DNA from 3 places in the Saccharothrix sp. CB00851 genome. Region 2 is predicted to be linked to each of the others. Evidence: riboswitches for the same ligand, from Rfam matches in the RefSeq annotation. Region 2 holds a riboswitch; each other region holds the start of a gene.

Region 1 (9,443 bases), on a different contig from region 2:
CAAGCTGGTCCTGCTGGGAGGTTCGGCCGGCCACGCGATCACCGAGACCGCCCGGCTCGCCGCCGGTGTGGCCGAGCGCGTCGGGGCACGGCAAGTGGTCGCGATCGCGCCGAACGACGAGGTCGCGTCCTCCTGGCGGACGGCCGGAATCCCGGATGTGGCCGTGGAGCCGACGGACATCAGCTCCCAGCTCGCCGACGCCACCTGGTTGATCACGAAGGCGAGCGGTCCGCCGGTCGCCGAAGGGCTCGCCAGCGGGTGCCAGGTGCTCTGCCCGCCGTCCGGTGTCTTCTGGGAGGACGAAGCACGCGCGTACCTGAGTGCAGAGCGCGTCGTCCACCCCCTCGCGCCCCTCGGGGCAGTGCCGAGTCGGGTGGACGTCGACGTCGAAGCGGCACGGCGCGTCGCACAGGAGTGCGTCGACGCGGGTTCGGCGATCTGGACGAGCATCGAACAGCGCTTCCGGACCGACGCCGCACCGACACCGGTCGAGCCGGCCGAGGTGGAGCTACTCGCCCGGCTTCGCGCCGAAGCGCTGCGGTGGCCGGAGGAGAACGCCGCGCTGCCCGCGGTCAGCGCGGCGTTGGCCGACATCATCGACAAGTGGTAGCGCCGAGCCGCCCCGTCGAGAAGCGGTGGCGCCAAGCCGTTCCGACGTGGGCGGAACGGGGTTCCGGCACCCGCGTGCGCGGTGCGACGCGGGTGCCGGCCGGATCAGCCATCAGCCGCCGTAGGCCGAGACCGGCGGGCAGGAGCAGACCAGGTTGCGGTCGCCCTTGGCGCCGTCGATGCGGCGCACCGGGGGCCAGATCTTCGGCGCCGAGGTGCCCGCCGGGAACACCGCCACCTCGCGGCTGTACGGGTGGTCCCACTCGGTCGCGATGGAGGCCGCCGTGTGCGGCGCGTTGCGCAGCGGGTTGTCGTCCACCGGCCACTCGCCCGAGCCGACGCGGTCGATCTCGTGCTTGATCGCGATCATCGCGTCGATGAACCGGTCGATCTCGCCCAGGTCCTCGCTCTCCGTCGGCTCCACCATGAGCGTGCCCGCCACCGGGAACGACATGGTCGGCGCGTGCAGCCCGTAGTCCGCCAACCGCTTCGCCACGTCGTCCACCGTCACGCCGGTCGCCTTGGTGATCGGCCGCAGGTCGAGGATGCACTCGTGGGCCACGAACCCGCCCTCGCCGGTGTAGAGCACCGGGAAGTGCTCGTCCAACCGCCGTGCCACGTAGTTCGCCGCCGCGACGGCGGTGAGGGTGGCGCGGCGCAGGCCGTCCGCGCCCATCATCCGCACGTACGCCCACGAGATCGGCAGGATCGACGCCGAACCCCACGGCGCGGCGCTGATCGGGCCGACACCGGTCGCCGGACCGGCGGTCGGCTGCAACGGGTGGTTCGGCAGGAACGGCGCCAGGTGGGAGCGCACGCCGATCGGCCCGACACCCGGACCACCGCCGCCGTGCGGGATGCAGAACGTCTTGTGCAGGTTCAGGTGCGACACGTCCGACCCGAACTTGCCGTACTGGGCCAGCCCGATCAGCGCGTTGAGGTTCGCGCCGTCCACGTACACCTGGCCACCGGCGTCGTGCACCAGCCCGCACACCTCGCGCACGGTGTCCTCGTACACGCCGTGCGTCGACGGGTACGTGATCATGATGGCGGCCAGGTCGTCCCGGTGCGCGTCGATCGTCGACCGCAGGTGCTCGATGTCCACGTTGCCGTGGTCGTCGCACTTGACCACCACGACCCGCATCCCGGCCATCACGGCGGACGCGGCGTTGGTGCCGTGCGCGCTGGACGGGATCAGGCACACGTCGCGGTGGTCGTCGCCGTTGGCGCGGTGGTAGGCGCGGATCGCCAGCAGGCCCGCGAACTCGCCCTGGCTACCCGCGTTGGGCTGCAACGACACCGCGTCGTACCCGGTGACCTCGGCCAGCCACCGCTCCAGGTCACCGACGATGCTCAGCAGCCCCTCGGCGTCCGACGCGGGCGCGAACGGGTGCAGGTCGGCGAACTCCGGCCACGTGATGGGCTCCATCTCGGCCGTGGCGTTGAGCTTCATCGTGCACGAGCCCAGCGGGATCATGCTGCGGTCCAGCGCCACGTCCTTGTCCGACAACGACCGCAGGTAGCGCAGCAGCGCGGTCTCGGAGCGGTGCGAGTGGAACACCGGGTGGGTCAGGTAGTCGCTGGTGCGGCGCAGGTCGGCGCAGATGCCGTCGGCGGTGTCGGCGTCCAGGCCGTCCACGTCGGCGACGGTCACGCCGAACGCCTTCCACACCAGGTGCAGGTGCTCGCGCGTGGTGGTCTCGTCGCACGCGATGGACACCACGTCGTCGTCCACCTGCCACAGGTTCACGCCCAGGTCGCGCGCGGCGGACACGACGGCCGAGGCACGACCCTCGACGCGGGCGCGCACGGTGTCGAAGAACTCGCCGTGCACGATCTCGACGCCGCCCTCCAGCAGGCCGGCGGCCAGCACGGTCGCCATCCGGTGGGCGCGGGTCGCGATCGCCTTCAGGCCCTCCGGACCGTGGTACACCGCGTACATCGAGGCGATCACCGCGAGCAGGACCTGCGCGGTGCAGATGTTGCTGGTCGCCTTCTCCCGGCGGATGTGCTGCTCGCGCGTCTGCAGGGCGAGGCGGTAGGCGAGCGAGCCGTCCGCGTCCACGGACACGCCGACCAGCCGTCCGGGCAACTGCCGCTCCAGGCCCTGTCGCACGGCCATGTAACCGGCGTGCGGCCCGCCGAACCCGATCGGCACGCCGAAGCGCTGCGTGGTGCCGATGACGACGTCCGCGCCGATCTCGCCGGGCGGGCGCAGCAGCGTCAACGCCAACAGGTCGGCGGCGACCACGGCCTGCGCGCCCGCCTTGTGGATCTCCTCGACCACCGACGCGTGGTCGCGCACCACGCCGGACGCGCCCGGGTAGGACAGCAGCACGCCGAAGAAGTCACCGCCCAGGCCGAGCCCTTCGATGCCCTGCGACAAGTCGGCGGTGACGATCTCGATGCCCAGCGGCTCGGCGCGCGTCTCGATGACGGCCAATGTCTGCGGCAGCGTGTCGGCGTCCACCACGAACTTGTTCGACTTCGACCGGCCCGCGCGGCGCACCAGCGTCATCGCCTCGGCGGCGGCGGTGGACTCGTCCAGCATCGAGGCGTTGGCCAGCGGCAGACCGGTCAGGTCGGCGACCATCGTCTGGAAGTTCAGCAGGGCTTCGAGCCGGCCCTGGGAGATCTCCGGCTGGTAGGGCGTGTACGCGGTGTACCAGGCGGGGCTCTCCAGCACGTTGCGGCGGATCACCGGCGGGGTGGTCGTGCCGTAGTAGCCCAGGCCGATCATCTGCGTCATCGGGCGGTTGCGGGCGGCGAGGGCGCGCAGCTCGGCCAGCGCCTCGGTCTCGGTGGCCGGCGCGGGCAGGTCCAGCACGAGGTCGCGTTCGCGGATCGACTCGGGGACGGCGTGCTGCGCCAGTTCCTCCAGCGAGCCGACACCGATCACGTCGAGGATGCGGGCCAGCTCGGCGGGCCGCGGGCCCACGTGCCGGTCGGCGAACGGGGTGCCGTGCTCGAGTGCGGCGAGGGGGATGCGGTCCTGCGTCATCGGTGCTGGCCTCCAGGGCTCCGGACAGACTTCTGCCGTTGCCCTCCCCCTCTGTCTTCTGCCCGACGTCGGGCGCCTGAGAGCTTCACCCGGTGGTCCGGGCTTGCACCGTCGGCGGGGTCGAGCGGTCGTGCCCGACCCGCTTTCCAGAGGCGTCTCACCCGCACGGTCCTTGCGCCTGAGAGGTTCCGGGGAGGATTTGCTCCTTCGGCGCCGAGACTGGCTCGGACTCTCCCGCACGGGATAAAGCGACTACGCGCGAAATCGTACCTGTCACGGGGGTGTGCGGTACCGCCGGCGCGACGTGGATCTCAGTGCCGCGCACCGGTTCCGCCTACCGCCGGGTCAGCCGATGGCCCTGGTGCGGCGGCGACGGGACAGCTCGTCGTCGGCCGCTTCCACGATCTCGGCCCCGTCCGCGCGTTCGGCGGGGAAGTCGTGGATCGTGCCGCTGATCTCCCGCATCGCACCGGAGACCGCGATGCCGAACACCCCTTGGCCGCCTTGGAGCAGGTCCACGACCTCCTCCGGCGACGTGCACTCGTAGACGGTGGTGCCATCGCTGAACAGCGTGATCCGGGCCAGGTCCTGCACGCCGCGGCGGCGCAGGTGGTCCACCGCGACCCGGATGTTCTGCAGCGAGACACCGGTGTCCAGCAGTCGCTTGACGACCTTGAGGACCAGGATGTCCTTGAACGAGTAGAGCCGTTGGCTGCCGGAACCGTGGGCGCTCCTTATGGTGGGGTTGACCAACCCCGTGCGCGCCCAGTAGTCCAGCTGGCGGTAGGTGATGCCCGCGATCTGGCACGCGGCGGGGCCGCGGTACCCGACCAGTTCGTCCGGCAGCGAGGAGTCCGGGAACAGCTCACCCTGTTCGCCGGATCCGGCCCGGATGGGCGCTTCCTCGACCACGCCTGCCTCCCCTCGGTCCGGTCACGACGACCGGCGACCAACGTGAAGCCGCCGCGGTGCCCGAATCACACCGTGGCAATTCACCTGAGTTCGACGGTAAGACCGGCTAGGGGGCAGGTCAACGCGACGCGCGGGGCGTGTCTGACCTCAACGTGAGGTTGAGGTTGAGAGAGACGCCTGTCGTAAGCCATTCGGGTGACGTTTAGTGATCGTTTAGCGGCGGGGTGCTGACGTTGTGTAACCCGGAGGTGTGACACCTGGAGGTGGCACGCGGGGTTGATCCACAACGCACCGCGCACGCTTGCGGAGGGCCGTTCACGGCTCCGCGCCGACGTTTTCGGCCCTTCGCAGGTGGCGGTGGGTGGGGGCGAAAAGCTTTCAAGCGTCCTCGCCGGACGGGCAGATCAGCAGGATGACATCCCGTTCGTTCCGTCTCCGTCTTGTTCCGTCGGGAACTCCCGCTGGGTTGGTGGTCCCGGGGTACGTGTCATCCCACCGACCTCCCTCCGGGCTACCACACGCGTCAAGAGGGCGCCCGAAGTTGGAGTATCAGGCAACGCTCGCACGAGGCCCCCTTGACACGTGCGGTAGGGCTACGCCAGGTCGGCGGGATGACACGAACCCCTACCTCTGCAAAGCGGCCGCACCCGCCCCGGGCCCGCTCGACCCCGCGCCCGATCGCGACCCCCGGCACGTGCCACTGGCGGCGCTGTTTGCCCTTCCAAAGGTAGGGCTTCGTGTCATCCCGCCGACCTGGCTTTGCCCTACCGCACGTGTCAAGGGCGGCGCGTCCAACTTCGACTGTCACTTCACTGGAGCCTCGCGCCGCCCTTGACACGTGTGGTAGCCCGGAGGGAGGTCGGTGGGATGACACGGAGTCCGGGACCACGACCCAACAGGACATCCCCGACGGAACAAGACCGAGACGGAACGAACGGGAGGTCATCCTGCTGATCTGCCCGTCCGGCGAGGACGCTTGAAGGCTTTTCAAGCCGTCCACCGCGAGCCAAGGCGCCAGCTACATGCCCCGGCGTGGCCTACGTGTCGGCCCCGCGGAAGTCCTCGGGCGAGACGGAGTCGAGGAACTCGCGGAACTTCTCGACCTCGTCCTCCTGCTCGTCCGGGATGATGAGGCCGGCCTCGGCCAGCACCGACTCCTCCGCGTGGATCGGCACGCCGATCCTCAGCGCCAGCGCCACCGAGTCACTGGGCCGAGCGGACACGCGGATGTCGCCGTCGAACACGAGTTCCGCGAAGTAGGTGCCCTCCTGCAAGTCCGTGATCCGCACCTGCTCCAACTGCCGGCCGAGGGCTCCGATGACGTCCTTGAGCAGGTCGTGCGTCAACGGCCGGGCAGGACGGACACCTTGCTGCTCCAACGCGATCGCCGTGGCCTCGACCGATCCGATCCAGATCGGCAGGTACCGTTCGCCCTCGGTTTCGCGCAGCAGCAGGATCGGCTGGTTGGCGGGCAGTTCCACCCGCACGCCGACGACGCGCATCTCGCTCATCGGGTCTCGCCTCCCTCAGCGCGCTGAAATTCTGGCGTCCCCGCTACCAACGAGGATCCCCCACGTACTCTTTCGACGCTACCCGCCAAGCGGGCCCTGTGCGCAACCGCCCGCCCTCATCGGATCACGATGCGGACACGCGTTCACCTCGGCGAAACAGGCCGACCGGTGACGTCACGCAGGCCAACCTTCACCAACAGTGTGTGCAGCGTTACGGAAAGCGCCGCCAGCTCCCGCACCACGTCCTCGCGGTCGCGTTGCCGGTGGGCCGCGCCGACGGCCTGCTCGACCAGCCCGACCTCGCGGTCCGCCGCGGCGCGGAACGGCCGCAGGTGGCGTGCTTCCAGGCCGTGCTCGGCCATCGCCCGCACGGTCGAGGCGATCTGCACCGCCTCGTGGTCGTAGAACCCGCCCGCACCGGCCCTGATCAGGCCGAGCTGCTCCAGCTCGACCAGCACCCCGGCTTCGATGCCCGCCCTCGCCAGCAGGTCCTCGCGGGTCACCCGGTGCCCGACCGCCGGGGACGGGTCGACCGCGCGCAACGCCTTCGCCGCGCTCTGGTCGGCCGCGTCCAACTGCTCCTTGATGACCTTCAGCGGCAGGTACCGGTCCCGCTGGGCGGACAGCACGTACCGCAGGCGGTCCACGTCCGCGGCCGTGAACTGCCGGTACCCCGATGCCGTGCGCGCCGGGCGGACCAACCCCTCCGACTCCAGGAACCGGATCTTGGAGATGGTGACGTCGGGGAAGTCGGGCCGCAGCTGCGCCAGCACCACCCCGATGCTCAACCCCCCGCGTGGCCGCCCGGCCGCCGTCACCGGAGCCCCATCGCTCAGGCCCCCTGGCCCCCGGCGCCCGGACCGGTCAGGAACACCAGGCGGAACTTGCCGATCTGCACCTCGTCGCCGTTGGCCAGCACCGCCTGGTCGACGGGCTCGCGGTTGACGTAGGTGCCGTTCAGGCTGCCCACGTCGATGACCACGAACTCACCACCTTCACGGCGGAACTCGGCGTGGCGACGGGAGACCGTCACGTCGTCGAGGAAGATGTCGCTGTCGGGGTGCCGCCCCGCGCTGGTCGTGTCGCGGTCCAGCAGGAACCTCGACCCCGCGTTGGGGCCGCGCTTGACCACGAGCAGCGCCGACCCGGCGGGCAGCGCGTCGACGCCCGCGACGGCAGGCTCCTGGGCGGGCGCCTCGGCGCCCTCGACCTCGGCGAGGAAGTCCGCCCGGAAGACGGAGGTCCGCTCCGGGGACTGCTCTGGCGGAACGCCTGGCCCGTCGTTCGTGCTCACCTGAGCTCTCCTCCTGCTGCTGGAACCGTCGAGACCGCTAGAACCTATCGTGCCCGAACCCTTGTCTGAGGAGCGGCTCCCCCACCGACCGAAGAGCCGCCGGAAGATCGACGTCACTCCCCCGCCACCAGCTCCTGGTACGCCGCGGCGTCGAGCAGGTCGTCGACCGCGGTCGGGTCCTCCAGCCGCAATTCCACCATCCAACCCTCGCCGTACGGGTCGGAGTTCACCAGGTCGGGCTGCTGGTCGAGCGAGTCGTTGCGGGCGACGACCTCGCCCGCGAGCGGCGCGTAGATGTCCGACACGCTCTTGGTCGACTCCACCTCGCCCAGCGTCTGACCGGCGGCGACCTGCTCGCCGAGTTCCGGGAGCTGGACGAACACGACGTCGCCGAGCTGCTCCTGGGCGTAGTCGGTGATGCCCACTCGCACGGTGTCCTCACCCGTGCGCAGCACCCACTCATGTTCCTCGGTGTACTTGAGCTCCTCGGGAATCACCGCGGTGTGCTCCTTCAATGACGGTGGATCAACGCTCCGCCGGATCTTCCCACGTCGCTGTTCAGGCCGGCGCGACACCCGGCCGTCGCCGCATCGCGAGGGTGAACTGGTACACGTACAGCACCCCCGACCACAGGTACAGGGCACCGCCCCAGACCATGAACGCGTAGGCCACCGGACGGGCGACCTGGGCGGCCGTGGAGGCGCCCTGGGCGAGCAGGAGCATGGGGAACGCGTAGAGCAGGTTGAACGTGGCGGCCTTGCCCAGGTAGTTGACCTCGAACGGGCGGTAGCCGCGGGCCCGCAGCACCGGCAGGCAGACGCCGACGACGAGCTCCCGGCCGACCAGCACCGCGGCCACCCACCACGGCACGATGCCGCGCACGACGAACGCGACCAGCGTGGCGAGGATGTAGAGGCGGTCGGCGGCGGGGTCGAGCAGGGCGCCGAGCCTGCTCGCCTGGTCGAGCCACCGGGCGATCTTGCCGTCGAGCCAGTCGGACAGGCCCGCCGCGACCAGCACGACCAGCGCCCAGCCGTCGGCGTGCGGGCCGAGCAGCAGGTAGAGGAACAGGGGCACGCCGAGCAGCCGCAACACGCTCAGCGCGTTCGGGATGGTCAGCAGCCGGTCGGCGGGATCGTGCGACACGTCCGCACTGTAGTTGGCCGCCCGGCGTGCCCCGGTGGTCGACTCGCGGACCCGGGGTCCGCGGTGCCCGACCCGGCGGCCTCAGTTGTCCGAACGGGTGCGGCTCCAGCCGCGGCGTTGCAGTTCGGCGCCGCTGAGCGCGTGCGGACGACCTCGGTCGTCGACGCCGACCCAGCGGGCCCGGAAACCTTCGAGCACGTAGGCGTGGCCCTTGCTCCAGACCACGCTGCAGGGGGCTGTGGGCAGCGCCGCCGCGCCTGTGGTGCCGGCACGCGCCGCCCTGGGCTTCGCGGGCTCGGACTCGGTTTCCGTTCTGGTGCTCATGTGAATCCCTCCACCAGGGTTGTCGCTCACGGCTCTCGTGGCGTTATCCCCGTCACCCGATTCTGCGCGACTGTGGTCGAGACCACCTCCGCGTTCGTGCCCTGTCGCGGCCGGCGGCCGGTTGCGTCGCCGAGTTGCGCGTGACGGGTGGGAACGCTTCCCTTGAGGTGTAACCGGCCCCCGCGGTACCAAACCGTTCACCGTCCGTGGTCCGCCGCACACCGAATGGCGCACTACACTGGTGCCTATCAGGTAGCCACCCCCGTGCTTGTGGTGCCGCGACGGGCTACGTACGGTGGGTGGCGCAGCGGTTGAGCCAACAGCCGCGCCGGGAAGTCCGGCTAGCGGGGAACCGTTTCCGCCACGCTGCTGTTCAGTGCCGCGCGCACGTCATCGTGCGTCCGGGCTTCCCACCCAGCGGTTCGAAGCTGAAGAGGAGTGCCTCGTGACCGTTCAGGATCCGAACGTCGTGGCGACGAGCGGACCCGAGTCCGCCGCGGCCGACAACCCGCGGGCCGGGCAGCTCGGGCTCGACGTCCGCACCGCGGGCGACGGTGTCACCGTGCTGGCCGTGAGCGGTGAGGTCGACATGCTGACCGCCCCGCAGCTGCGCGCGGACGCGCTGCGCCACCTCGACGACGGCCGC
Region 2 (9,443 bases):
TCTTCTTCCGCAGCACGGCGGGCGCGGCGGCGAGCAGCCCGTACAGGTTCGGGTCGCCGACCCGCACGTCCGGCACGGTGTACCCCGGCTTGTCCCACGGCTGCTGCGGCGCCGGGTTCTCCTTGATCCACGCCCGCGCCTTGGCGATCAGCTCTTCGCGTGAGGACGCCAGCTCGTGCACGATCCCGGCCTGCAACGCCCGCGCCGGCCGCAGCTGCTTGCCCTCCATCAGCAACGGCAACGCCGGCTGCACGCCGAGCAGCCGCACCATCCGGGTCACGCCGCCACCGCCGGGCAGCAGGCCCAGCGTCGCCTCGGGGAGCCCCAGCTGGATCTTGTCGTCGTCCAGCACCACCCGGTGGTGGCACGCCAGCGCGATCTCCAGGCCACCGCCCAGCGCGCTGCCGTTGATCGCGGCGACGACGGGCTTGCCGAGCAGCTCCAACCGCCGCAGCTGGCCCTTGATCTCCTCCAGGAACCCGAGCGCCTCGGCGGCGTTCTCGGGCGTGATCCGGATGAGCACGTTCAGGTCTCCACCGGCGAAGAACGTCTTCTTGGCCGACGTCAGCACCACACCCGCGATGTCGTCGCGCTCGGCTTCCAGCCGCGCGACCGCCGCGCCCATGTCCTGGTGGTACTCGGCGTTCATCACGTTCGCCGAACCGGACATGTCCATCGTGAGGGTGACGATGCCCTCGTCGTCCCGCTCGAAGTGGATAGCCATCAGACCCTCTCGATGATCGTCGCGATGCCCATGCCGCCGCCCACGCACAACGTGGCCAGCCCGCGCCGCAGGTCCCGGCGCTCCAGCTCGTCGAGCAGGGTGCCCAGGATCATGCAGCCGGTCGCGCCCAGCGGGTGGCCCATGGCGATCGCGCCGCCGTTGACGTTGACCTTGTCGTCGGGCAGGTCCAGCTCGCGCTGGAACTTCAGCACCACCGACGAGAACGCCTCGTTGATCTCGAACAGGTCGATGTCCTCGACGGTCAGCCGCGCCTTGTCCAACGCCTTGCGCGCGGCCGGGGCGGGACCGGTGAGCATGATCGTGGGCTCGGATCCGACGACCGCGGTCGCGATGATCCGCGCGCGGGGCGTCAGGCCCAGCTCCCGGCCGATGCGTTCGTTGCCGATCAGCATCGCCGCCGCGCCGTCCACGATCTGCGACGAGTTGCCCGGGGTGTGGACGTGGTCGATGCGCTCCACGGTCGGGTACCGGTCGATGGCCACGGCGTCGAAGCCCAGGTCGCCGTGGAACGAGAAGCTCGGCTTGAGCTTGCCCAGCCCTTCCAGCGTGGTCTCCGGGCGGATCGCCTCGTCGTGGTCGAGCACGACCGAGCCGTTCTGGTCGACCACGGCCACCAGCGACCGGTCGAACCAGCCCTTGTCCCGGGCCAGCGTCGCCCGCTGCTGCGAGCGCAGCGCGTAGGCGTCGACGTCCTCCCGAGTGAACCTCTCCAGCGTGGCGATCAGGTCCGCGCTCACGCCCTGCGGCACGAAGTTGACCGCCATGTTGGTCTCCGGGTCGGCCATCCACGCGCCGCCGTCCGAGCCCATCGGCACCCGCGACATCGACTCGACGCCACCGGCCACGACCAGGTCCTCGAACCCGGACGCGACCTTGGCCGCGGCGAGGTTCACCGACTCCAGGCCCGACGCGCAGAACCGGTTGAGCTGCACGCCCGCCGGCCGCAGGTCCCACCCGGCCGCGAGCACCGCTGTGCGGGCGATGTCCGCGCCCTGCTCGCCGACCGGTGACACGACGCCGAACACCACGTCGTCCACCGCGGAGGTGTCCAGGTCGTTGCGCCGCGCCAGCGCCGCGAGCACCCCGGAAGCGAGGGTGATCGGCTTGACGCTGTGCAGCGAACCGCGCTTTCCCCTGCCACGCGGTGTGCGCACCGCGTCGAAGATCAAGGCTTCGCTCATGTACTCCACGGTAACCACGGCACTCGACCCTGCCCATGACCGAGCGAGGTGACTTAATAGCTCACCATCCCGTGGGGTCGAGTCCTGAGGGCTCCCAGGCCGGGGGCGAGACCCTGACCGTTTTGCTCACGATCACGGGTCACCCTGGCGCGCTGCGGTCATGGCGGACAGGTCCGACCAGTGGGAACGTCGAGTCATGCCAACTCGCCGTTCCGCATGGATGACCGAGGACCTGGACCAGTTGCGCAAGCTGGCTCGGACGTTCCTCGAGAGGGAGGCGGTCCCGCACCAGGAGCGCTGGGCCGCGCAGAAGCAGGTGGACCGGGACTTCTGGACCAAGGCGGGCGAGGTCGGCCTGCTCTGCCTGTCCATCCCCGAGGAGTACGGCGGTGGCGGCGGCACGTTCGCGCACGAGGCCGTGCTGCTGGAGGAGCAGGCACGGTGCGGTGACAGCGCGTGGGGCAACAGCGTGCACAGCGGCATCGTCGCCCACTACCTCAACGCCTACGGAACCGAAGAGCAGAAGCGGCGGTGGCTGCCGAAGATGGCGTCCGGCGAGTACGTCGGCGCGATCGCCATGTCCGAGCCCGGCGGCGGCTCCGACCTGCAGAACATCAAGACGCGGGCGCTGCGGCGCGGCGACGAGTACGTGCTGTCCGGCTCGAAGACGTTCATCACCAACGGCGCGCAGGCCGACCTGGTCATCGTCGTCGCCAAGACCGATCCCAGCCAGGGCGCGACGGGCATCTCGCTGCTCGTCGTGGAGACCGCGCAGGCCGAGGGCTTCCGCCGCGGCCGGGTGCTGGACAAGGTCGGCATGCACGGCCAGGACACCGCCGAGCTGTTCTTCGACGACGTGCGCGTGCCCGCGGCGAACCTGCTGGGCACCGGCGAGGGTCAGGGGTTCATCCAGCTGATGCAGCAGCTGCCGCAGGAGCGGCTGATCATCGCGGTGGCGTCCGTGGCGGGCATCGAAGCCGCGGTGGACCTCACGCTGGCCTACGTCAAGGACCGCACGGCGTTCGGCCGCGAGCTGATCAAGTTCCAGAACACCCGGTTCAAGCTCGCCGAGTGCGCCACCGAGGCCCGTGTGACCAGGGCTTTCGTGGACGAGTGCGTCCAGGACCACCTGGCGGGCCGGCTCGACGTGCCCACCGCGGCGATGGCCAAGTGGTGGGCCACCGAACGGCTGTGCCAGGTGGTGGACGAGTGCGTGCAGCTGTTCGGCGGCTACGGCTACATGACCGAGTACCCGATCGCGCGCGCGTGGGCGGACGCCCGCGTGCAGAAGATCTACGGCGGGACGAACGAGATCATGAAGGAAATCATCGCGAGGTCCCTCTGACATGCCGGGACCTCTGGAAGGGCTCAAGGTCGTCGAGCTGGCGGGCCTCGCGCCCGCCCCGTTCGGCTGCATGGTGCTGGCCGACCTCGGCGCTTCGGTGGTGCGGGTGGACCGCGTCGGCGGCGGTACCGAGGTGCCCCTGCTCGGGCGCGGGCGGCGGTCGATCGGCGTCGACCTGCGCCGACCGGAAGGCGCCGAGCTGGTGCTCCGCCTGGTCGCCGAGTCCGACGTGCTGGTCGAGGGCTTCCGGCCGGGGGTGACCGAACGGCTGGGCATCGGGCCGGCGCAGTGCCTGGCCCGCAACCCGCGACTGGTCTACGGGCGGATGACCGGCTGGGGACAGGACGGCCCGCTGGCCGACCGCGCCGGGCACGACATCAACTACATCGCGGTGGCGGGGGCGCTGGAGCCGATCGGCCGGGCCGGCGCGCCGCCGACCGTGCCGCTCAACCTCGTCGGCGACTTCGGCGGCGGTGGGCTGCTGCTGGCCCTGGGCGTGCTGGCCGCGCTGTACGAGCGGGAGCGGTCCGGGCGCGGTCAGGTGGTGGACGCGGCCATGGTCGACGGCGCGGCGCTGCTGACGACGTTCCTGCACGGCATGTCGTCGGCCGGCGCCTGGCCCGGTGCGCGCGGGGAGAACCTGCTGGACGGCGGCGCGCCGTTCTACGACGTGTACGAGGCCGCGGACGGCGGGTTCGTCAGCGTCGGGGCGCTGGAGGAGAAGTTCTACGCCGAGCTGCTGGTCGTGCTCGGCCTGGCCGACGCCGGGCTGCCCGGGCGGCACGACCCGGCGAACTGGCCGGAGCTGCGGTCACGCATCGCCGCCGCGGTGGCCACCCGGACGAGGGATGAGTGGGCGGCGCTCGCGGAGGGCACCGACGCGTGCCTGGCGCCCGTGCTGGCCCCCGGCGAGGCGCCCGGGTACGGGCACAACGCGCGGAGGGGGACGTTCGTCGAGGTCGACGGGGTGGCGCAGCCCGCGCCCGCGCCGCGGTTCGACCGGACGCCCGCGGCCACGCCGGGCCGACCGCCCGCGGTGGGTGAGCACACGGTCGCCGTCCTGGGTGAACTGGGGCTGGGGGAGGACGAGATCGAGGGGTTGCGGCGGTCCGGGGTCGTCGCCTGAGGAGACCGGTGCCCGATTGGTCTGGAAAAGGGCGCGGTAAATCACCTGAAGGGGGACCGGAATTGAGTGGCAGCCCGCATCGACCTTTGTCACGCTCGGTGCGTACGTCGGCGCAATCAGGTGATGGGCGGCGAAGAGATGAACGTGTCTTGGAACCTCGGTGTCCGTGCCTGGGGGGTGGGCGAGTGCCCGTACCTTGGTGATCGGCGGGACCGCTGGTCCCCTTGATCGTCCGTTCGGGTGACAGTCGAGGTGGTTCCAGCCTGGTTGCGTGGTCGTTCCGGCGGCCGGTCGGGCGATGGCGGCGGGATCGACCGTCATCATCCGGGTGAATGAGGGACCATGGCCGTTGACACGACCGGAGCGGCGCCCGGCCGCCCTGCCCAGTGATACGGACGGAGAGCGATCAGTGAACGTCAAGAAGGTGGTGACGCTGGCGGCGGTCGCGCTGGTGCTGTTCCTCCTGATCACCCAGCCGAACGAGTCCGCCGAAGCGGTGAGGACCGCGCTCGGGTGGCTCCAGTCCGGCGCCGAGTCGATCATCACCTTCGTCCGCAGCCTCTTCGCCTAGATCACCCGCCGCACCGCCGCGAACTCCGCTCAATGCGGTCACGATCGGTGACTATGCGCCCCGGACGTTGCACCGTACGGGTGGAATGAGGGCTATAACGCCCTGGTAACAGGGTTTTAGACAAACCGGGGTCTAGCGGTTGTCGGTACCCGCTAATACGGTGCGTCGCATTGGCTGATCTTCGACCGATGAGGAGGCAGAATGGTCGAGGACTCCGGAGTCGACGAGCTGTTGCGGCAGTGGGCGGCTGAGCGCTCGGACGACGCCGAGCTGCAGGAGGTGAACCGGATCAAGGACGCGTGGCTCGCGGAAGCCCCGCCGTCCGCACCGGGGATCCCCGTGCAGCGGGCGAATGGCGGTTCCCGCGGCCTGGTGAAGGTCGAGTCCGCGGATCCGGCGTACGTGGCGGCGATGCGGAAGCGGGCGCCCGAGGTGCCCGAGGTCCTGCTCGCGGCCGCCGCCAGCTACTGGCAGCTGGTGGGTGACCTGTCCGAGGCGGAGCTGTGGTGGGACGCGGGCATCAGCCCGTTGGACCAGCGCGCTCTGGACTACCGGGCGGCCGGGCTCACGCCCGCCGACCTCGGTCGTCGCCTCGGCCCGATGACGGTGCTCCAGCACCTGCGTCGGGGTAGTGCGGCGGCCTGGTGCGTGGCCAGGCTGCAGAGGCAACGCCGGGACGGCGTGGCCTAGGTCCGACGAGTCGGGGCGGGCTCCTGAGGTCTTGGAGCCCTCACCTTTCCCAGGGGCGGGCTCCTGTGCGGGGAGCCCCAGCCCCGTGTGAAGTAGGAAGTACTCTTGAGGCGTGCGAGGCCTCATCACCCCCCAGCGGCTGGCCATCGTCGCCGTGTGCCTGGCGTCGCTGGTCGTGTGCTGCGGGCTGGCCTACTGGCAGTGGGAGCGGTTCTCGCAGGCCGGTGGCACGTTCCAGAACCTCGGCTACGTCTTCCAGTGGCCGCTGTTCGGCCTCTTCCCCGCGTTCATGGTGTGGCGCATCCGCAGGCTGGACGCCCGCCGCAAGGCCGAGGCCGCCGAGGCGCCCGCCGACGTCGCGCCGGAGCCGGTGGCCGAGCCGTCCCGGCCGGTCGTTACCGTTGAGCCCGTCAGAACACCCGCGCACGACGACGAGGACGAAGAGCTCGCGGCCTACAACCGCATGCTCGCCGAACTCCACGCGCGGGACCAGCGGTGAGGTGAAGGTAGGGCGATGAGCGGCGCGTTGAGCAGGTTCCGGTTCATGGCTTACGTGGTCGGTGTCGGCCTGCTGCTGCTCGTGGTCGCCATGATCGCCAAGTACGCGGGCGGCAACGAGGGCATGATGCAGGTCGTCGGCCCCGTCCACGGCTTCCTGTACGCGGTGTACCTGGTGCTCACCGTCGACCTCGCGCTCAAGGCCCGCTGGTCGATCAAGGGCACCGTCCTGGTGCTGCTCGCGGGCACGATCCCGTTCGTGTCGTTCTACGCCGAGCGCAAGGTGGTCGAGAGCGTCCGGGCCGAGAAGAGCCTGTGACCGGGGTTGACCCCGCCCGCCGGGCACCCCTAGCGTCTGGCGGTACCAACTGAACACGGCCGTCGATGTCGAGCGGGAGAGTCCCCGACCGGGGCGCCGAAGGAGCAACTCCTCCCCGGAATCTCTCAGGCACAGGTACCGCCCGACGAAGGCAACTCTGGAAAGCAGGCGCACCCGGTGCGCCTCGCCCACGGTGCAAGCCGCCCTCACCCGGCGGCGAAGCTCTCAGGCTCATGGCAGAGGGGGAGGCTCACTCGACGAGGAGTCTCCGGTGGACCGTGTCATCCTTTCGCTCGTGAATCTCTCGGACGTGCCGCCCGCCGACCCGACCGGTCGGCGCCGCCGCCATGTCCGCACCCAGGGAGGGCCCGCCTGATGGAAAGCCGCCGCACGCCCCTGCACGCCGAACACGAGGCGCTGGGCGCCATGTTCACCGACTTCGCGGGCTGGCGGATGCCGCTGCGCTACGACAGCGAGCTGGCCGAGCACCACGCGGTGCGCACGTCGGCGGGCCTGTTCGACCTGACCCACATGGGTGAGATCCTGCTCACCGGGCCGCAGGCGGGCGCCGCGCTGGACCACGCCCTGGTCGGCCACGCGTCCGCGATCGGCGTCGGCCGCGCCCGGTACACGATGATCTGCGAGGCCGACGGCGGCGTGATCGACGACCTGATCGTCTACCGCACCGGTGACCAGGAGTACCTCGTCGTCGCCAACGCCTCGAACGCCGCCGTCGTCCACGAGGCGCTGGTCGAGCGGGCGAAGGGCTTCGACACCACGGTCGAGGACAAGTCCACCGACTACGCGCTGCTCGCCGTGCAGGGCCCGAAGTCCACCGCCATCCTCGCCGGCCTCACGCCCACCGACCTGACCTCGGTCAAGTACTACGCCTCGTACCCGACCGAGGTGGCGGGCAAGCCGGTCCTGCTCGCCCGCACCGGCTACACCGGCGAGGACGGCTTCGAGCTGTTCGTCGCGCCGGACGACGCCGCCCACGTCTGGCAGGCCCTCCTGGAGGCGGGCGCGCCGCACGACCTCAAGCCCGCGGGCCTCGGCTGCCGCGACACCCTCCGGCTGGAGGCGGGCATGCCGCTGTACGGCAACGAGCTGGGCCGCGACCACACGCCGTTCCACGCGAACCTCGGCCGGGTGGTGAAGCTGGACAAGCCGGGCGACTTCGTCGGCCGCGACGCCCTCGCCACCGTCGCCGAACAGGGCGTCGACCAGGTCCTGGTCGGCCTGAAGACCACCTCGCGCCGTGCGCCCCGGCACGGCTACCCCGTGCTCGACGCGTCCGGCAACCCGATCGGCGAGGTCACCAGCGGCGCGCTCTCGCCCACCCTCGGGTACTCCGTGGCCATGGCGTACGTCACCGTCGGCAACACCGAACCCGGTACCCGGCTGTCCGTCGACGTCCGGGGCAAGCACGAGCCGGTCGAAGTCGTCGCACTGCCCTTCTACAAGCGATCCAGCTAAGGGAGAGACCCACACATGTCCGAGCACTTCAACACCTCCCTCGCGGAGTTCGACCCGGAGGTCGCGGACGCCGTCGCCGCCGAGCTGCACCGGCAGCAGAGCACGCTGGAGATGATCGCCTCGGAGAACTTCACGCCGGTGTCGGTGCTCCAGGCGCAGGGCTCGGTGCTGACGAACAAGTACGCCGAGGGCTACCCCGGCCGGCGCTACTACGGCGGCTGCGAGAACGTCGACGTGATCGAGCGCCTGGCGATCCAGCGCGTCAAGGACCTCTTCGGCGCCGGTTTCGCCAACGTCCAGCCGCACTCGGGCGCGCAGGCCAACGCGTGCGCGATGTTCGCCCTGCTCCAGCCCGGTGACACGATCCTGGGCCTCGACCTGGCGCACGGCGGGCACCTCACCCACGGCATGCGGATCAACTTCTCCGGCAAGCTCTACAACGTGGTGCCCTACCACGTCTCGGAGACCGACGGCCGCGTCGACATGGCCGAGGTCGAGCGCCTGGCCCTGGAGCACCGCCCGAAGCTGATCGTCGCCGGCTGGTCGGCCTACCCCCGCCAGCTGGACTTCGCCGAGTTCCGGCGCATCGCCGACTCCGTCGACGCCTACCTGATGGTCGACATGGCGCACTTCGCCGGTCTCGTCGCCGCGGGTCTGCACCCGAGCCCTGTGCCGCACGCGCACGTCGTGACGACGACCACGCACAAGACCCTCGGCGGCCCGCGCGGCGGCGTGATCCTGACCAACGAGGCCGACCTCGCCAAGAAGATCAACTCGGCCGTGTTCCCGGGCCAGCAGGGTGGGCCCCTGGAGCACGTGATCGCGGGCAAGGCCGTCGCGTTCAAGCACGCCGCGTCACCCGAGTTCGCCGACCGCCAGCGGCGCACCGTCGAGGGCGCGAAGATCCTCGCCGACCGCCTCTCCCAGCCCGACGCCGCCGCGGCGGGTGTGAAGGTGCTCACCGGTGGCACGGACGTCCACCTCGTCCTGGTCGACCTGGTGGCGTCCGAACTGGACGGCAAGCAGGCGGAGGACCGGCTGCACGAGGTCGGCATCACGGTCAACCGCAACGCCGTGCCGAACGACCCGCGTCCGCCGATGGTGACCTCGGGCCTGCGCATCGGCACGCCCGCGCTCGCCACCCGCGGCTTCGGCGCGACGGACTTCACCGAAGTGGCGGACATCATCGCCACCGCGCTGCAGGCCGACCCGGACCTCGCCGACCTGCGCGCCAGGGTCGAGGTCCTCGCGGCCAAGCACCCGCTCTACCCGACCCTGTGAAGCCCGCCACGGAATAGCTGGCGCTTACTGGAGGTTGTCCCGTGCGCAACCCGCGTACGGGACAACCGAAAGAGGCACCATGACCGCGACCCTCGCCACTCTCACGTTGCCGGGCGAAGCACAGGACCTGCTGTTCCGCGAGGCCCGTACGGCGAACGCGTTCACCGACGAGCCGGTGACCGACGACCAGCTCCGCGCCGTCCACGACCTC
Region 3 (9,443 bases), on a different contig from region 2:
GTTGACCAGCTGCAGGTCGGTGATCGAGCGGGACACGACCTGGCCGGTGCGCAGCGCGTCCTGCTTCGGGCCGTCCAGCCGCTGCACCGCGCCGAACACGGCTTGGCGCAGGTCGTGCTGCACGTCGACGGCCAGCCGCCCGCCGAGGAACCGGCGCACGAACGCGGTGCCGAAGGTCAGCAGCTCCAGGCCGGCCAGGACGATCGCCAGCCAAGCCAGGCGGTCCGTGCGGCCGACCATCGCGTCGTCCACCGCGACCTTGATCAGCAACGGGCCGACGGCCTGCAACCCGACGCCCACGACGGCGGCGAGCACCGACAGCACCACGAGCGCGCGGTGCCGCCAGCACGCCCTGGCGAGCCTGCGGATCCAGCCGTCGGAAACAGTCACGAGGTCCAACATAGGTCCGACCACCGACAGCGCAGGCCGGGTCGGTGTGACGAAGGCCGCCCCGAACCTTCGGGGCGGCCTCCGTCAGGCGTTCAAGATCACGCGATCAGGTGATGTCCTTGCGCTGCGTGGTGGCCCAGCCGCCGAGGAAGAACAACGCCGTCCAGACCAGGAAGATCAACCCGCTCAGCCACCAGTCGAACGCGCCCAGCGCGCCCGCGATGGCCCGCAGCACCTCGACCATCTCGTCCGGCACGACGCCCGCGTTCGCCAGGAACAGCGACGACGCCACCGAGCCGGTCAGCCCGTTCACCGCGCCGTTGGGCAGGAAGCCGATGATCTCCGGCAGGCCCTGCGACGACAGCACCAGGTGCAGGCCGTTCTCCACGATCAGCATGTAGAGCAGCAGCACCACGGTGGTGCCGACGACGCTGGTCATCAGCGCGCCGACACCGACGCCGAACATGGTCATCAGGATCGACGACAGGATGCCGACGCCGGCCATCGCGAGCCACCCGCCCGCGTCCGGCAGCGAGCCGGAGTTCGAGGTCAGCGCGATGCCGATGCTCACCGACGCCACGATCGCGACGCCGAAGATCGCGCCCCACAGGACGTAGACGACCATCTTCGCGCCCAGCGCGGAGACCCGGTTCGGGGCGGTCAGGAACGTGGTGGTGATCGTCTTGCGGTTGATCTCGTTCGCGATCGCCAGGCCGCCGAAGATCATCGGGAAGATCGTGGCCACGTTGATGCTGCGGGCGATGCCGAACACCGACATCTGCCACTGCGACGGGTCCACGTTGAGCAGCGTGGCCAGCTCCTCGGCGTCGCTGCTGCCCATGAAGTCGGAGACGGTCTTGAAGATCGCGCCGGTGCCCAGCGCCCAGCCGAACGCGAGCAGCACGGTCGGGATCATCAGGCCCCACCACAGGCCCGTGGTGGTGGTCTTGCGGAACTCGGCCTTGATCAGGTTGCCCATCACGCACCGCCCCCGAGGCCGCCCTGGCCGTGTTGCTGACCGTATGGATTGTCCTGCTGCTGCGGCGGACCGTAGGGGTTGTCCTGCGGCGGCTGCGGTGCTCCCGGGTAACCCTGCGGCTGCTGGTAGCCCTGCGCTGGTTGTTGGTACTGCTCGTAGCCCGATGGCGGCTGCTGGTAGCCGGACGGGGGAGTCTGGTACTGCTGCGGCGACTGCTGGTAGCCCGGCGGCGCCTGGAACTGCTGGTAGCCGGGCTGCGGCTGCTGGTACCCGACCGGTGCCGCGTACTGGCTCTGTCCCGGCGCCGCGTACTGGCCGTTGGTGAGCTGGAAGAACAGCCGCTCCAGGTCGACCTTCTCCTCCTGCAGGCCGTAGATCGACACGCCCGCCTTCAGCGCGGTGTCGGCGACCTCCTTGGCCGCCACGCCGCTGACCGCGATGCGGCCGTCCGGCACCTGCTCGATCCCGGTGATCCCGTCCTCGCGCAGCGCCGCGACCAGCGCGCCGACGTCCGACGGCTGCACCAGCACGCGGGCCTGCTGCTGGTCGCGCAGCTGGTCGAGCGACCCGTAGTACATGGTCTGGCCGCGGCTGATGATGACCACCTGGTCGACCGTCTGCTCCACCTCGGCGAGCAGGTGGCTGGAGATCAGCACGGTCCGCCCGCTGCGCGCGTAGGACTGCAGGAACGTCCGCAGCCACGCGATGCCCTCCGGGTCCAGCCCGTTGGCCGGCTCGTCGAGCACCAGGATCTGCGGGTCGCCCAGCAGCGCGGTGGCCAGGGCCAGCCGCTGCTTCATGCCCAGCGAGAACCCGCCCGCCTTGCGGTCGCCCGCCGCCCCGAGCCCGACGAGCTGGAGCACCTGGTCGGCCCGCGAGTCCGGCACGCCGATCGCCGCGGCGTAGACCCGCAGGTGGTTGCGTGCCGTGCGCTTGGGGTGGAAGCCCTGCGCCTCCAGCACCGCGCCGACCACCCGCGCGGGGTTGCCGAGCTGGCTGAACGGCCTGCCGTTGATCAGTCCGATGCCCGCCGTGGGGGTCACCAGGCCGAGCAGCATGCGCAGCGTCGTCGTCTTGCCGGCCCCGTTGGGGCCGAGGAAGCCGGTCACCGAACCGGGTTCCACTGTGAAGCTGAGGTTCTGCACCGCTGCGACCGGACCGAACTGCTTGGTCAAGTTCTGCACCACGATGCGGCCTGTGCCGTCGTGCACGCGTCCCTCCCGAGTACTCCTACCGGGCGTCATCCTGCCTTAGGAGGGTCACTCGGGGAGGGCGTGCCGTGGTTTCGACGCGACCCTCGGTATCTCGGTGGTCGTCTCGACGTCCTTCGAATGGCGCAGCGTCCGCAGCGGACGGCGGCGTTGCCGGTGCGGCAGGCCGTCGCCGATGAGGTGCTGGTGCGCCATCGTCCACACCTGGCACGGCCACTTCTTGTGCCGCAGGATGCCGGGGCACGCGCCGCAGCGGCCGTCCGGATCGGGCTGGTGCACGGTCAGCAGCAGCCGCCACCCGTCGGCCAGGCGGTGGATCTCGGACCGGGCGAGCGGCACGAGGGCCTCCGCCTCGCCGGTCTCCGCGGCTTCGTCCAGCAACGCCAGGCGGCGCAGCACGGCGGCGCGCAGTGCCTCGTCCACGCCGCTCACATCCTGTCGGCGACTTGGTCGAGCAGGCGGTGCAACCTGCGCGTCTGCGTGACGGACATCACAGCGGACTCGCCCGGCGGCGCGACCAGCAGAACTCGGTCGTTCTCGACGAGAACGGTCATCGACCGGTCCCGCCCGAAGGGGTCGTGGCAGTCGATCCAGCCCTCAGGTTCAGCCATCTGCACTCCGATCGGAGGTGGCGCGGCAGAACGCCGCGCGAGCGGACGACCCCGCTGCGTAGCTGCGGAGTTCCCGTCCTGTGCATCGGTCGCGAGGCCGTCGTGACTTACCCGTTATCACCCAGGTTCATTCGATTGCTTGAACGTGTACACAGCGTGTTGCCACCGCAGGGGTGACACTTCGGCCGGATCGGTGGGGCCGCTGGGCACGGAGCCCTGTTCCCGGCTAAGATTGGTCACGCGGCCCGCTCCCAGTGACCCCCAGGCTGGTTGAGCGGGCCGTCTTACGTAGGCAAGGGCCCCGCTCACGTGCTGTGAGCGGGGCCCTTCGCGGTTCGCGCCTCAGAGGTCGATCGGCGTGTGGGTCATCCCGTGCGCCTGCGCGACCGGCAGGTTGGTCAGCAGGCCCTCGTGCGCGTTCAGGCCGGGCGCCAGGGACGCGTCCGCGCGCAGCGCCGCTTCCCAGCCCTGGTCGGCCAAGGCGACGGCGTAGGGCAGCGTCACGTTGGTCAGCGCGTAGGTCGACGTGCGCGGCACGGCGCCGGGCATGTTCGCCACGCAGTAGAAGACCGTGTCGTGCACCTGGTAGGTCGGCTCGGCGTGCGTGGTCGGCCGCGAGTCGGCGAAGCAGCCGCCCTGGTCGATCGCGATGTCCACCAGCACCGCGCCGGGCTTCATGTCGGCCACCAGCTCGTTGCTCACCAGCTTCGGCGCCTTCGCGCCGGGCACCAGCACCGCGCCGATGACCAGGTCGGCCTCGCGCACGGCCTGCTCCACGGCGTACCGGTTGGACGTCACGGTGCGCAGGCGGCCCTGGTAGAGCGCGTCGATGTGGCGCAGCCGGTCCACGTTGGTGTCCAGGACCTGCACGTCCGCGCCCATGCCGACGGCGATCGCGGCCGCGTTCAGGCCCGCCACGCCGCCGCCGATCACGACGACCCGCGCCGGGTGCACGCCGGGCACGCCGCCGGGCAGCACGCCGCGACCGCCGGACGGCTTCATCAGCGAGAACGCGCCCACCTGCGGCGCCAGCCTGCCCGCCACCTCGGACATCGGCGCCAGCAGCGGCAGCGCGCCGTTCGCGGTCTGCACGGTCTCGTAGGCGATGGCGGTGGTGCCGGAGTCCAGCAGCGCCCGCGTCAGCGGCCGGTCGGCGGCCAGGTGCAGGTAGGTGAACAGGACCTGGCCCTTGCGCAGCCGCGGGTACTCCTCGGCGATCGGCTCCTTGACCTTGAGCACCAGGTCGCCCTCGGCCCACACGTCGTCCGCGGTGGCGAGCACCTTCGCGCCGGCGGCCAGGTACTCCTCGTCGGTGATGGCCGAACCGAGGCCCGCGCCGGTCTCGACGACCACGTCGTGACCGCGCTGCGTCAGCTCGTGCGCGCCCGCCGGGGTCAGCGCGACGCGGTACTCGTGGTTCTTGATCTCGCGGGGAACTGCGATCCGCACGGTGGGCTCCTTCGGCCGTTGTTACACCAAAGGTCCGTTAACGGGTTTTCGGTGTCATCGTGCCGGTAGCACCAACGCGATGGTGTGGCGTTGTGCTTGTCGAACAAGCCTTCGGCCGCGTTGACACCCGTCGGCACGGGCACCTAGCGTTCGGGCCAACCAACTGAACATCGGCCGCGGCGCGTCATGAGCGCCGGAACCCGCGCGGGAGAGACCTCGGTGAACAGGCCGGGGCGCCGAAGGAGCAAGTACCCCGCACACTCTCAGGCAGCGAGAACCGCTCGGGTGAGGCGACTCTGGAAAGCGTGCTCACGCGCGCACCCACGGTGCAAGCCGTCGTTGACGGCGAAGCTCTCAGGTCCCAGGACAGAGTGGGGCTGGAGGACCTTGCCGTGAGGGAGCGCTGTCGTGACTTTTCCGGACAACCTGCTGTACACGCCCGAGCACGAGTGGGTGGACTGGGCGCCGGGTACCCAGGAGCCCGTGGCGATCGGCATCACGTCGTACGCGGCGGAGTCGCTGGGTGACATCGTGTTCGTGGAGCTGCCCGAGGTCGGCGCCGCGGTGACGTCCGGTGAGGTGTGCGGCGAGCTGGAGTCGACCAAGTCGGTCAGCGATCTGTACGCGCCGGTCAGCGGCGAGGTCGTGGAGGTCAACACCGAGGTCGTGGACGACCCGTCGTTGATCAACAACGACCCGTACGGCGGTGGTTGGCTGTTCAAGGTGGCGGTGACCGACGCGACGGGGTTGCTGACCGCGGCGAAGTACGCGGAACTGACCGGGGACTGACGCCATGGCGATCAGCGTGTTCGACCTGTTCTCGGTGGGGATCGGGCCGTCGAGCTCGCACACCGTGGGCCCGATGCGCGCGGCGATGATGTTCTCCGACCGGCTGCGGCCCGCGCTGGACTCGGTCGACCGGGTGCACGTCGAGCTGTTCGGGTCCCTCGGCGCGACCGGGCACGGGCACGGCAGCCCGAAAGCGGTCCTGCTCGGGCTGGAGGGCCACCGGCCGGAGGAGGTCGACCCGGAGGACGCCGAACGGCGGCTGGCGGAGATCCGTGCCACCGGGCGGCTGCGGCTGGCCGGCGTGCGGGACATCGTGTTCACCGAGGCCACCGACCTGGTGATGCACCGGCGGAAGTCGTTGCCGTTGCACCCCAACGGCATGAGCTTCACCGCCCACTCGGGTGACGACGTGGTCGACTCGGCGGTGTACTACTCGGTCGGCGGCGGGTTCGTGGTGGACGAGACGGCCACCGGCACGGACCGCATCAAGGCCGACGAGACGTCGGTCGCGCACCCGTTCCGCACGGGTGACGAGCTGCTGGCGCGGTGCCGGGAGACCGGGCTGTCGATCAGCGAGGTCATGCTGGCCAACGAGCTGTCGTGGCGGGACGAGGCGGCGGTGCGGTCGGGGCTGCTGCACATCTGGGACGTGATGCAGGCGTGCGTCGAGCGCGGCTGCACGATCGACGGCGTGCTGCCCGGTGGGCTGAAGGTACGTCGTCGCGCGGCCGAGATGCGCCGCCGGATGGAGGCCGAGCACTACGCCACCGACCCGCTGAGGGTGATGGACTGGGTGACGCTGTTCGCGCTCGCGGTGAACGAGGAGAACGCCGCGGGCGGTCGCGTGGTGACCGCGCCGACCAACGGTGCGGCCGGCATCGTGCCCGCCGTGCTGCACTACTACACCCGCTTCGTGCCGGGCGCGTCCGACGACGGCGTGGTGCGGTTCCTGCTGACGGCGGGCGCGGTCGGCGTGCTGTTCAAGGAGAACGCGTCGATCTCGGGCGCCGAGGTCGGGTGCCAGGGCGAGGTCGGCTCGGCCTGCTCGATGGCGGCCGGGGGGCTGGCCGAGGTGCTGGGCGGCACGCCGGAGCAGGTCGAGAACGCGGCCGAGATCGCCATGGAGCACAACCTGGGGCTGACGTGCGACCCGATCGGCGGGCTGGTGCAGATCCCGTGCATCGAGCGCAACGCCCTGGCGTCGATCAAGGCCATCACCGCGGCGCGGATGGCGTTGCGCGGCGACGGCTCGCACTTCGTGTCCCTGGACAAGGTCATCAAGACCATGCGTGAGACGGGCAAGGACATGAAGGTCAAGTACAAGGAGACGGCACGCGGCGGCCTCGCCGTCAACGTCATCGAGTGCTGACCCCGGCGGCGGCTTCATCTCGGTGGTGAACTCTGGTAGCCCTTCGGCGTGGTGAACGATGCCGGCCGAAGGGCTGCCAGAGGGTTCGATGGATGGCGACTTGCCTCTTCCTCTCAGTTGCCTCGGTGAGGCAAGTCGCCGTACGAGGCAAGTTTGTCTAGGCTTCGCCCTACGTGTCGCAGGGTGAGGAGCGCGGCGGTGAGCGAACTCGAACCACGATCGGAAGGCCTGCTGGAGCAGGCGCTCGGTTCGTTGCGCGAAGTCCTGGGTGCCGGCTGGACGGTCGCGAGGCTCCCCCTGCCCGACGACGCCCGTGACGGCGATGCCATGGTCGATGCGCGGATCCGTGTGAACCCACCCTACGAGCGTGGCACCCCGGCTGAATTGCTCGTGATCGTGCAGTCCGAACTCACACCTCTCGAGGTCGAGACGCGAATCCGGCAGATCGACAACATCTTGCGCCTGGTCCATGCCAAGTCGATTCTCTTGTTGGTGGCGGCGCCTTGGCTGAGTCCTCGCACTCGGCAGAAGTTGCGTGAGCAGGACATCGCCTATCTGGACCTGACGGGGAACGCCTCCATCTCGATCGCCTACCCCTCGATTCGAATCCAGACGCAAGGTGCGTCGAAGGATCCGAATCCTCCGGCGGGGAACGCGGGTTCGAGGAACATCACGCTGGCCGGACCCCGGGCTGGTCGCGTCGTGCGCTTCCTGGCCGATTTCACTCCTCCCTACCAGCCGAAGGAAATCGCGGTCGCCACCGACGTGAGCCTGCCTTGGGTATCCCGCTTGCTCGGCAGGCTGGAAGATCAGCTCCTGATACGCCGCAAGGGACGCACGATCATCGGAGTCGACTGGCCCGAGTTGCTGCGCGCACGTGCGCAGACCTACGACCTCCTTCGTGCCAACTCATACGTCGGTGCTGTTTCGCTCAACGGTCCCCGCGCGGTCCTGGCCGGGTTGCGGGAAGTGGGAGCTTCCTACCGTGGGTCCTCCCGCGTTGCTGTCACCGGCTCGTACGCCGTAGATCAGGTCGCACCGACAACCGTGGGCGGCCAATTGATGCTCTACGTCGACAATGGGTCGGATGTATCGGACGACTGGCTTGAGGAACTCGGATTGCTCCGGGTCGATGAAGGCGCGGACGTCCTGCTGCTGAGCGCCCACGACCAGGTCGTGTTCGAGCGCACCAGAACCGACGACGGTCTGACCTACGTTGCTTTGACGCAACTGGTGCTCGATGGACTGGCCGGGCCGGGCCGGTTGCCCGCCGGAGCCGAACGGGTATTGGCGCACATGATGGACCGCGAACCCGAATGGCGGCGCACGTGGTCGCCCAATCGTGGCTGACTGATCGTGGTTAAGCTCATCGGCCCGTCGGCCGACTGAAAGCGAGGCCAGGTGTCCAAAATTCCCGAAGGTGTCGATGTCGCGGATTTGACAATCGTCGCGCGCGACGTCCTGCTCGACGGACTGGAGGCGCTGCGAGATCACCTGCCATCGATTACCGTCGTCGGCGCCCAGGCGGTGTACCTGCGCACCCAGGATGCTCGAATCGCGGTCGCCGCTCACACCTCGGACGGCGATCTGGCGATCGACCCGCGGACCCTGGACAGCGAACCGCTGATCCCTGAGCGGCTGAGGGCCGCAGGTCTCACGCTGTTGCACGAGAACCAGCCAGGGCTCTGAAGGCGTCGGGAGATGGTGGGCGGTGTCGAGGTCCCGGTCGAGCTGGATCTCCTGGTCGGCGAGAAGATGGCTGGCCGTGGTCGTCGCAGTGCTGATATCGCGCCGCACGCCCGGATGACCGCGCGGAGGGTCGAGGGATTGGAACCCAGCGTCGTGGACCGATCGCCCATGACGATCTCGGCGTTGAAAGGTGCTCCGCGTTCGGTACGCGTCAACGTCGCGGGGCCGGCCGCTCTCCTGGTGGCCAAGGCGCACAAGATCCATGATCGCCTGGTGGCCGCCGGTCAGGACAGGTTGACCGACAAGGACGCTGGTGACGTGTACCGACTCATGGTGGGTGGGAAGCGCTCGGAGGTCGTCGCGTCGTTCGGTTCCCTGCTGGCCGACCCCCTCGTCGGAGAAGTCACGTCCATCGGGCTCGAGTACTTGCGGGAGCAGTTCGGTCGCGCTGAGGCGCCCGGTGTCGGGATGGCTGTGGATGCTCTCGCGGGTGACATTCCCGCTGATCGCATCCGGGGTGTCGCTCCCGCCTACATCCGTGCGCTGGACCGGCTCGCGTGATGCCGGTCGGCGCGGGAGGTGGCTTGGTGGCTGCCTCCCGCGCCTCGGACTAGGGCAGCACCGACTCGATCGCCTTCACCACGGCCTCGTCCTCCGGCTCGGTGGCCGGGCGGAAGCGGGCGACGACCTCGCCGGACGGGGCGACCAGGAACTTCTCGAAGTTCCACTGGACGTCACCCGCCGCGCCGTCGGCGTCCGCGAACGCGGTCAGCTCGGCGTACAGCGGGTGGCGGGACGGGCCGTTCACCTCGATCTTCTCGAACAGCGGGAACGTCACGCCGTACGTGGTGGAGCAGAAGGTCGCGATCTCCTCCGCCGTGCCCGGCTCCTGGCCGGCGAACTGGTTGCACGGGAACCCGACCACCGAGAACCCCTGCGCCGCGTACCGCTCCTGC

Evidence for each region. A riboswitch is a leader RNA that binds a small molecule or an ion and turns the genes downstream of it on or off. The one in region 2 is predicted to bind glycine.
Region 1: another riboswitch for glycine. It lies ahead of gcvP (aminomethyl-transferring glycine dehydrogenase); the one in region 2 lies ahead of gcvT (glycine cleavage system aminomethyltransferase GcvT).
Region 3: another riboswitch for glycine. It lies ahead of gcvH (glycine cleavage system protein GcvH); the one in region 2 lies ahead of gcvT (glycine cleavage system aminomethyltransferase GcvT).

Annotation. Positions count from the first base shown of each region.
Region 1 is NZ_LWLC01000013.1:39,291-48,733, forward strand. It holds gene A6A25_RS15415 (hypothetical protein) at 1-610, shown strand, start outside; gene gcvP (aminomethyl-transferring glycine dehydrogenase) at 722-3,610, opposite strand; glycine riboswitch at 3,767-3,857, opposite strand; gene A6A25_RS15425 (MerR family transcriptional regulator) at 3,956-4,522, opposite strand; gene A6A25_RS15430 (bifunctional nuclease family protein) at 5,560-6,033, opposite strand; gene ftsR (transcriptional regulator FtsR) at 6,177-6,851, opposite strand; gene garA (glycogen accumulation regulator GarA) at 6,866-7,327, opposite strand; gene gcvH (glycine cleavage system protein GcvH) at 7,441-7,824, opposite strand; gene A6A25_RS15450 (CDP-alcohol phosphatidyltransferase family protein) at 7,886-8,473, opposite strand; gene A6A25_RS15455 (hypothetical protein) at 8,555-8,797, opposite strand; gene A6A25_RS15460 (STAS domain-containing protein) at 9,243-9,443, shown strand, end outside.
Region 2 is NZ_LWLC01000011.1:13,563-23,005, forward strand. It holds gene A6A25_RS11915 (3-hydroxyacyl-CoA dehydrogenase NAD-binding domain-containing protein) at 1-724, opposite strand, end outside; gene A6A25_RS11920 (acetyl-CoA C-acetyltransferase) at 724-1,926, opposite strand; gene A6A25_RS11925 (acyl-CoA dehydrogenase family protein) at 2,123-3,271, shown strand; gene A6A25_RS11930 (CaiB/BaiF CoA transferase family protein) at 3,273-4,397, shown strand; gene A6A25_RS44690 (hypothetical protein) at 4,807-4,968, shown strand; gene A6A25_RS11935 (transcriptional regulator) at 5,170-5,658, shown strand; gene A6A25_RS11940 (hypothetical protein) at 5,771-6,157, shown strand; gene A6A25_RS11945 (DUF3817 domain-containing protein) at 6,173-6,475, shown strand; glycine riboswitch at 6,539-6,626, shown strand; glycine riboswitch at 6,628-6,722, shown strand; gene gcvT (glycine cleavage system aminomethyltransferase GcvT) at 6,848-7,951, shown strand; gene glyA (serine hydroxymethyltransferase) at 7,967-9,232, shown strand; gene A6A25_RS11960 (malonic semialdehyde reductase) at 9,312-9,443, shown strand, end outside.
Region 3 is NZ_LWLC01000016.1:77,093-86,535, forward strand. It holds gene A6A25_RS17695 (ABC transporter ATP-binding protein) at 1-402, opposite strand, end outside; gene A6A25_RS17700 (ABC transporter permease subunit) at 497-1,369, opposite strand; gene A6A25_RS17705 (ABC transporter ATP-binding protein) at 1,369-2,580, opposite strand; gene A6A25_RS17710 (hypothetical protein) at 2,629-3,003, opposite strand; gene A6A25_RS17715 (hypothetical protein) at 3,009-3,191, opposite strand; gene ald (alanine dehydrogenase) at 3,534-4,640, opposite strand; glycine riboswitch at 4,836-4,930, shown strand; gene gcvH (glycine cleavage system protein GcvH) at 5,049-5,429, shown strand; gene A6A25_RS17730 (L-serine ammonia-lyase) at 5,434-6,798, shown strand; gene A6A25_RS17735 (hypothetical protein) at 6,997-8,148, shown strand; gene A6A25_RS44755 (hypothetical protein) at 8,200-8,487, shown strand; gene A6A25_RS44760 (hypothetical protein) at 8,500-9,048, shown strand; gene A6A25_RS17745 (glutathione peroxidase) at 9,098-9,443, opposite strand, start outside.